4 regions of the Enterobacter sp. E14S genome follow, and region 2 is predicted to be linked to each of the others. Evidence: predicted binding sites of a transcription regulator. Region 2 holds the regulator's gene; each other region holds the start of a gene.

Region 1 (2,202 bases), on a different contig from region 2:
CCAGGCGCATCTCGACGAGTTAAAGCTGGCGCTGGAAGGCGTGGTGAAGAGCCACCCGTGGACGTATGCCATTGTGCTGTTTCTGGTGTCAAAACTGGTGAACAGCCAGGCGGCTGCGCTGACGGCCGTTGCGCCAATGGGCCTCATGCTCGGCATCGACCCGAAAATGCTGATCGCCTTTTTCCCGGCGTCCTACGGCTATTTTGTCCTGCCGACCTATCCAAGTGATTTGGCCTGCATCGGCTTTGACCGTTCAGGCACCACCCGCATCGGCAAATTTATCATCAACCACAGCTTTATTCTGCCGGGGCTGATTGGAGTAAGCTGCGCGTGCGCGGCGAGCTACCTGCTGGTCCAGACGTTCTTTTAACCGCTTCAAAGGGCGACACGTGCTGTCGCCCCTACCCCTGTTTTAGTGGGATTCACCCTGCGGCGTGAATCGCAGTTCAATCAGCGCGATGGCTTTCTGGATCGCACGAAGCGTAACCGGGTCAGCGGCAGCAGGATGGCTGGCGAAATCGATGTTTTTCAGCTGCGTAGACATCTTCTCGCGCACTTCAACCGGCGCAATCACGTCCAGAACATCAAGGATTTGTTTGATAACCAGCTGACAGGCGACAACGTCAGAGACCAGTTCCTGATCGGCGCTCAGGTTTTGTGACATGGGCTTTCTCCTTATTTAAAGGCCGCCATAGTAGCAAAACACGCCCCCTGACATCTTCCCTTCATCGCCTGCAGGTACAAAAAACCCGCCGAAGCAGGTTTTTTATCAGAACATGGCGCCTGGCGGCACGTCTTTGAACGTGCGGCAGTAATTGGCCCACATGCTTTTCAGGATTTTGCGCAGTTTCACGATGATGCTCCATTAACTTGTTATACAACTTTATTGTCAACGTGCTTATAATATGACCATTATCACAAAAATCAATCATTTTGTGATGCCCATCACATTTTTATATGGGGTTGGCCTGATAGCGCTCCACTCTGACCCGTTGCGAAGAGTGAGGGCAGATTGTCCGGCTATTCCAGGCATTGCAGCGGGCATCTGCGGGTACGATAAGGTATTTCCATCCACTCAGAGCGAACCATGAAAAGAGTCATTGTAGCCGGCACAATCCTGCTGCTCGCGGGGTGTAGTATCAACCGCCAGGCTGAAGTCAGCAGCCTCGACGCGCCGAACGGCATCGTCCGCCTCGATTACGGCCAGGCAGCGCTGCAAAATGCGTATTCCGATGAGTATGTGAATAACGGCACGGCGGCAAAAGCGTGTCAGAGCATGGGGTATGCCACCGCTTCAGCCTATGGTCAGCCCATCAAAACCTGTACCCTGACGAGCGGCTCTTTGTGCCTGAACGAGAGCGTGACTATCCAGTATAAATGTATGGGTTACGCCGTTAACCCTAAGTCAAATAATCCCTGGTATTAATCAACGCTGCCAGCGTTTGCTGGCAGTATATTTCATTACGAACAAAAACAATTCTCATTAATAAATTATAAAAATCGCCAATGCGTTTTATTCCCATTCGTATTTTAAATAAATAAAATAAAAAATTTACGTTTTGCAAATAATTAAATAACAAATTATAGTGTCGCTCATTGTGAACCAGAAATAATAACCCGGAGCATCACCATGCTGAAAACTGAAATGATCGACAAGCTCAACGCGCAAATGAACCTTGAGCTTTTTTCATCCCTGCTCTACCAGCAGATGAGCGCCTGGTGCAGCTACCACAGCTTCGAAGGTGCGGCCGCGTTTCTGCGTCGTCACGCTCAGGAAGAGATGACCCACATGCAGCGTCTGTTTGATTATCTGACAGATACGGGCAGCCTGCCGCGCATTGAAACCGTGACATCACCTTTCGCTGAGTATAATTCTCTCGATGAACTGTTCCGCGCCACCTACGAGCACGAGCAGCTGATCACGCAGAAAATTAACGAACTGGTTCATGCGGCGATGACCAGCCAGGATTACCCAACCTTTAATTTCCTGCAGTGGTACGTCGCTGAGCAACACGAAGAAGAGAAGCTGTTTAAATCCGTACTGGATAAATTATCTCTGGTGGGTAAATCCGGCGAAGGTCTTTACTTTATTGATAAAGAACTTTCCACTCTCGATACGCAGAATTAATTTCAGCGCGGTGCCGGTTTCCGGCACCGCGCTAATTTACATACACCCCGCACAGCTGGTGCAGCGCCAGTCAT
Region 2 (2,202 bases):
CACAACCCGTCACGTCATGACGACCTTTTTGCAGAATCGACACCACATCAATTGCGCTGCATCCGCCTGCCGCCATCAGCACCATTTCCATTGGGCTGGGTGCTTTATCGCCGGAGTTACCGTCCATCAAAATCTGGTGTCCTGACGCGGACTCGCCCAGGAACGTTAAACCTTCAACCCATTTCACGCGCGCTTGCATATTCATTAACTCCAACGTTGCATTTTTGGTGACAGATTACGCGTGCGTTACATTTCTCGCAATGGAAGGCGACCTGCATCATGCTGAAGCGAGACACCAGGAGACACGCGGCGAAAGCTATGCTAAAACACTCAGGATGCTACAGTAATACATTGACGTTACACGTGTATGCAGAGGACATCAAACTTTACTGGCTGCGAAACGTTACGGTAGCCGACTTCCCAGGGTATGGGTAAGAATTCGATTGCAACCCCAGAGTCCGGATGCATCTGATGACTCTGGTGACAGCTTATAACAGAGGATAACAGCGCATGGTGCTTGGCAAACCGCAAACAGACCCGACTCTCGAATGGTTCTTGTCTCATTGCCACATTCATAAGTACCCATCGAAGAGCACGCTGATTCACCAGGGTGAAAAAGCGGAAACGTTGTATTACATCGTTAAAGGCTCGGTGGCAGTGCTGATCAAAGATGAAGAAGGGAAAGAGATGATCCTTTCTTATCTGAACCAGGGCGATTTCATCGGTGAACTGGGCCTGTTTGAAGAGGGCCAGGAACGTAGCGCCTGGGTTCGTGCAAAGACAGCATGTGAAGTGGCTGAAATTTCTTACAAGAAGTTCCGTCAGCTGATTCAGGTTAACCCTGACATCCTGATGCGTCTTTCTTCCCAGATGGCGCGCCGTCTGCAGGTCACGTCAGAGAAAGTGGGTAACCTCGCCTTCCTGGACGTTACCGGCCGTATCGCACAAACCCTGCTGAACCTGGCGAAACAGCCAGACGCCATGACCCACCCGGACGGTATGCAAATTAAAATTACCCGTCAGGAAATTGGTCAGATCGTCGGTTGCTCCCGTGAAACCGTGGGTCGTATCCTGAAAATGCTGGAAGATCAAAACCTGATCTCCGCCCACGGTAAAACCATCGTGGTCTACGGAACGCGTTAATTCCGCTTAAACGGCGTGCCATCGCAAGGTGTCACGCCGTTTTTGTCTCTACTCCCCATGTGGCGCAGGCTGATCTATCACCCGGAAGTTAACTACGCACTGCGACAAACGCTGGTGTTGTGTCTTCCTGTGGCCATAGGCCTGATCCTCGGACATCTTCAGCAAGGCCTGCTGTTTTCCCTCGTGCCCGCCTGCTGCAACATTGCCGGTCTGGACACGCCGCATAAGCGCTTTTTCAAACGCCTGATTATCGGTGGCTGCCTGTTTGCCGGGTGTAGCCTCGCCGTACAACTCCTGCTCGCCCGGGATATCCCGCTGCCGCTGATCCTGACCGTGCTGGCGATGACGCTCGGCGTCACGGCGGAAATCAGTTCGCTGCACGCCCGCCTGCTTCCCGCTTCGCTGATTGCGGCCATTTTCACGCTGAGCCTCGCCGGGAACATGCCGGTGTGGGAGCCGCTGCTGATCTACGCCCTGGGGACATTATGGTACGGGCTGTTTAACTGGTTTTGGTTCTGGCTGTGGCGGGAGCAGCCGCTGCGTGAATCCCTGAGCCTGCTCTATGTGCAGCTTGCGGATTACTGCGAAGCCAAATACACCCTGCTCACCCAGCATACCGACCCGGAAAAATCCTTACCGCCGCTGCTGACGCGCCAGCAAAAGGTGGTGGATCTGATAAGCCAGTGCTATCAGCAGCTGCATATGCTCGCCGCCAACAAGAACCACGAGTACAAGCGGCTGCTGCGCACCTTCCAGGTCGGGCTGGATCTGCAGGAGCATATCTCCGTAAGCCTTCACCACCCGCAGGAGGTGCAAAAGCTGGTCGAGCGCAGCCACGCCGAAGCGGTGATCCGCTGGAACGCGCAGACCGTCTCGGCACGTCTGCGCGTGCTGGCCGATGATATTCTCTATCACCGTTACCCGACGCGCTTTAACATGGAAAAACAGCTGGGCGCGCTGGAGAAAATCGCCCGCCAGCATCCCGATAACCCGGTCGGCCAGTTTGCCGCCTGGCATTTCAGCCGCATCGCCCGCGTGCTGCGCACGCAGCGCCCGCTT
Region 3 (2,202 bases), on a different contig from region 2:
GAATCATCAGCAAAACGCCGCCCGCCAGAACCGCATTACCAATCAGGCCTGAGAACGTTGACGCGGCAGACGCCCGCAGCAGAATTTGCTGCTGCTCCGGCGTCATGTTTTGCACCAGTTCAAACAGCCCCACGCTTCCGGCAAGATGGTCGCCCTGGCTCAGGCTGGCAATCTGTTCTTCACTCGGTGAGAAGGCATGGCCCAGCACCACCGTGATAAAGGCACATAGCAACGCGATCAGTAAAAAGGTTATGAACTGATTGCGGAAAAAGTTTCCCGTGTCACGGTAGACAGACTTCGCCGTGATAGACATGCACTCTCCTTGAGTATTGCAGGTGTTAATTAGCCGGCAATTGTACACCGGATGCACCTGCTGTGGCAGCATCAAGGCTTGTATGGAAAAGCATATCTTTGTAAAGCGGCGGTAATCCAACGCGCGCCGGCGCGATTGCAGGCTTCGTTGACCTGCCCATCTTCCCCCGACATGGCAAATTCCCGGCACGGGCTGGGCCGATCCTCATAGATGGAACACCGGGTAGAGACCCCGGGCTCGCCCTGTAGCGCCACGCAGCGGGCCTGCTTTTGGTTTGTGCCGCTCATGCAGCGCAGAAAGGGCGTTAACGGCTCTGTGAGATGAACCGGAACGGTACCGCCGCCATCGCTGGCTTCGGCCCAGTAGAAAGAGACTCGAAAATACGCACAACAGGCTCCGCACGTCATGCACGGGTTGATATCACTCATGGCACACCTGCAAAAGAAGAACGCATCAAATCAACTTGTGAGAGCGATAAATTATCCAGCCGTCAGAGGAAGAGCAAGAGGGGGAAAAGGGAAAATTTTGTAACTGTGAAATGCCAAAAATTGACATGGAAACAACTTATCGCTTTTGGATGCGTAACAAAAAATTAATCCAGATCAATGAATGTTAAGTTACTGGTTTTAATGTGATCTGTAGCAGATCACTTATTACTCATTTGTGAGTATATTCTCACCCGCGATTAAAACCACAACGATGGAGCGGATATGAAAAAATTAGCGGTGGCAGCCCTTGTATTAAGCAGTCTCTCTGGCGGCGCGTATGCGCATGAAGCAGGCGAATTCTTTATTCGTGCCGGTTCGGCTACGGTTCGCCCAACTGAAGGATCGGATAACGTGCTGGGTATGGGCGGTTTTAACGTCAGTAATAACACCCAGTTAGGGTTAACGTTCACCTATATGGCGACGGAAAACGTTGGTGTTGAGCTTCTGGCTGCAACGCCGTTCCGTCATCGCGTGGGTCTGGGCGCAACGGGTGATATCGCCACGGTTCACCATTTACCGCCAACGCTGATGGCGCAATGGTACTTTGGTGATGCCAGCAGCAAGGTGCGTCCTTATATTGGCGCCGGTGTAAACTACACCACCTTCTTTGACGAGAAGTTTAACGATACCGGTAAAGAGGCCGGTCTGACTGACCTCAGCCTGAAAGATTCATGGGGTATGGCGGGGCAGGTCGGTCTGGACTATCTGATTAACCGCGACTGGCTGATTAACGCCTCGGTCTGGTACATGGATATTGATACGGACGTACGCTTCAAGGCGGGCGGTCAGCAGCAAAGTATCAATACTCGCCTGGATCCGTGGGTGTTTATGTTCTCTGCGGGTTATCGTTTCTAATCCCGGCCGTTCAATGCGCCCCGACGGGGCGCATATCCTTTCTCACTTCTGAATCAAATAGCGAATGGTCGGGCCATCCTGCTGGATATCCAGCACCGTGTAGCCGTGGTTTTTCGCATCAAGCGGAATGTTGTTGATGGACTGCGGACAGTCGCTGACCACTTCCAGAATTTCCCCTTTTTTGAGCTGCGGTAGGGCTTCAAGCGTGGCAACAGCCGGATAAGGGCAGGGTTCACCAACCATATCCAGACGGTAATCGGGCACGAACTCTTTCATGCAGCATTCTCCTGGGTTTCTGTTTTAACACTCGCGCGACGGAAGAAGCGTTTCTCCTGCGCGACAACCAGTAAAAAAGCGACCAGCAGCAGGGCGTAGGTGACCAGCAGGCCGCCGAGAGGGCCGAAGGTGCTCAGCAGGTTGACCTTGTCCCAGTTCGTGGCAAGCGCCGGGGACAGATCGTCCCAGAAGTACGCCAGGACCGTCGAGCCGATAACATTTCCCAGGCCCACCCACCAGTAATGCACCTGACCTTCAACGGCGCGGTAC
Region 4 (2,202 bases), on a different contig from region 2:
GCTTCACCGGCGTGCTTTCAACGAACGCCGCAAGCTGTTCGCTGATGCGATAGCCCAGCGCGTTGGCCTGTTCATCCTTTCCGTAGCGTCCCGCTATTCCTGCTTTCTCACAGAGCGTATTCACCGCTTCCGCCAGGCCGTACATGCCAAACATGGGTACAAACCGTTCCGCATCAATCAGCCCCTCTTTTACCAGGAAGCTATTCTCAAAGAAGCCAGATTGCTCGTACAGGAAACAGCAGCGCGCATCGATGATGGCAATTTGCTGCTGGCAGTAGTGCGGGAGCGTGCGGGTGAAGAAGTTTTCAATGGATGTGCTGCGTTCAGCAATGGCTTTGAGGTTAAGGCGCACCAGGGTGCTGCCGCCGCCTGCAAGCGGCAGGGAGTTGTAACAGCTCACCACGCCGTAACGGCCTTTTGTGAAAATTTTATCATTCATCGGGCCATTAGAAATATGCGGTTTGCTGCATTCACAAATGTTTTTCGCCACCTCAAGCAGCAGGTCGTCCGGGGTGATATCGGGATCGTAGATAAAGGTCAGGTTCGGTGCGACCTGCTTCAACTCTGCGTCGGCACGCAGAATGGCACGCGTGACGGGCGTATCTCCAGGCCCGATGTTTACGTGCATAAACGCGTCCGGCAGCGTACGGTCGAGATAACGCCAGAAACGTTTTATTCGGCTATCGATCTCTTCTTGTGTTAGAATTCTAACATATGGAGTTAATATCGCATCAAGCTGACCGAGATAGACCGGCATCGATGTGACGGACGGAACATGATGGTAGAGGATGGTTAACAGCGAGAGGGCGTCGTCGAGATCTTTCGCGCCTTCCAGCTCCAGCCACGCTGAACCGTTAGCCAGAAATTTTGCGTAATCCGGCAGAACGTAACGGGGTTTGTAAGGCGCATGGCCTTCGAACATGTCGCAGATAAACCCTTCGTCCAGTGCGGCTCGTGCGGCCTCAGGAAGCGCCGGATAAGGCAGGTTGTTCTCCGCTTCCAGCGCCAGAAAATGACGTTTTTGTTCCGGGGTTAACACCGGGCTTGTCACAATGTGCTGGCAACGTTGTTGCAGGGCGTCGGGGCTGGAGTGGGGCATAGTCGCTTCCTTGAGTGTTCTGCGGGTGATGAACGGATTGTAGGAAGCCAGCCTGTCGGGGCTTTTGATCCGACAGGGGGTATCGCTGCTTTAGTCGGCAATTTACGCGCTAAAGCTTGAAGAAGATCTCATTACAGTAATGCAAATTTGTATGCAGTTTTCATTAACTGTGATGAATGTCGAAGTGTGGAAGCGGGTGAATGTTAGAATACTCACAGACCCGCAAGGTAAAATTTATACGGCACTGCCGTTGGAGAATGTTATGACCGATTTAACTGCAAGCAGCCTGCGCGCGTTGAAACTGATGGACCTGACCACCCTGAACGATGACGACACCAATGAAAAAGTCATCGCCCTGTGCCATCAGGCGAAAACGCCGGTGGGTAACACCGCAGCCATCTGTATCTACCCGCGCTTTATCCCGATTGCCCGTAAGACGCTGAAAGAGCAGGGTACGCCGGACGTGCGCATTGCAACCGTAACTAACTTCCCGCATGGCAACGACGATATCGAGATCGCGCTGGCAGAAACCCGCGCGGCGATTGCTTACGGCGCAGACGAAGTTGACGTGGTGTTCCCGTACCGCGCGCTGATCGCCGGCAACGAGCAGGTCGGTTTTGACCTGGTGAAAGCCTGTAAAGACGCGTGCGCGGCGGCAAACGTGCTGCTGAAAGTGATCATCGAAACCGGCGAGCTGAAAGAAGAGGCGCTGATTCGTAAAGCATCTGAAATCTCCATCAAAGCCGGTGCGGATTTCATTAAAACCTCTACCGGTAAAGTGCCGGTGAATGCGACCCCGGAAAGCGCGCGCATCATGATGGAAGTGATCCGCGACATGGGCGTATCCAAAACCGTTGGTTTCAAACCTGCGGGCGGCGTGCGTACTGCCGAAGACGCGCAGCAATTCCTGGCGATTGCCGACGAGCTGTTTGGCGCCGACTGGGCGGACTCCCGTCACTACCGCTTCGGTGCGTCCAGCCTGCTGGCTAGCCTGCTGAAAGCGCTGGGTCACGGCGACGGTAAGAGCGCAAGCAGCTACTGATTGCCAGACAATGCCGGATGACGCTTCGCTTATCCGGCCGACAGGATCGTAGGGCGGGTAA

Evidence for each region. The regulator CRP, encoded in region 2, controls carbon source genes, mostly activating them, when cyclic AMP is high. The targets are predictions, from matches to a motif close to ATGTGANNNNNNTCACAT.
Region 1: a site for CRP is predicted at 934-951, ahead of azuC (stress response protein AzuC). Genes of this name have one in related genera too.
Region 3: a site for CRP is predicted at 943-960, ahead of ompW (outer membrane protein OmpW). Genes of this name have one in related genera too.
Region 4: a site for CRP is predicted at 1,214-1,231, ahead of deoC (deoxyribose-phosphate aldolase). Genes of this name have one in related genera too.

Annotation. Positions count from the first base shown of each region.
Region 1 is NZ_JBVODQ010000001.1:1,090,358-1,092,559, forward strand. Features, by position in the region: gene ACZ6J2_RS05185 (anaerobic C4-dicarboxylate transporter) at 1-370, shown strand, start outside; gene ACZ6J2_RS05190 (DUF2766 family protein) at 413-664, opposite strand; gene azuC (stress response protein AzuC) at 770-853, opposite strand; gene yecR (YecR family lipoprotein) at 1,088-1,426, shown strand; gene ftnA (non-heme ferritin) at 1,631-2,128, shown strand; gene ACZ6J2_RS05210 (hypothetical protein) at 2,165-2,202, opposite strand, start outside.
Region 2 is NZ_JBVODQ010000009.1:151,189-153,390, reverse strand. Features, by position in the region: gene ACZ6J2_RS17465 (OsmC family protein) at 1-199, opposite strand, end outside; gene crp (cAMP-activated global transcriptional regulator CRP) at 511-1,143, shown strand; gene ACZ6J2_RS17455 (YccS/YhfK family putative transporter) at 1,201-2,202, shown strand, end outside.
Region 3 is NZ_JBVODQ010000001.1:838,209-840,410, reverse strand. Features, by position in the region: gene ACZ6J2_RS04050 (YciC family protein) at 1-313, opposite strand, end outside; partial or broken gene ACZ6J2_RS04045 (YkgJ family cysteine cluster protein) at 339-741, opposite strand; gene ompW (outer membrane protein OmpW) at 1,024-1,656, shown strand; gene yedF (sulfurtransferase-like selenium metabolism protein YedF) at 1,699-1,932, opposite strand; gene yedE (selenium metabolism membrane protein YedE/FdhT) at 1,929-2,202, opposite strand, start outside.
Region 4 is NZ_JBVODQ010000010.1:133,453-135,654, reverse strand. Features, by position in the region: gene ACZ6J2_RS18155 (YjjI family glycine radical enzyme) at 1-1,099, opposite strand, end outside; gene deoC (deoxyribose-phosphate aldolase) at 1,362-2,141, shown strand.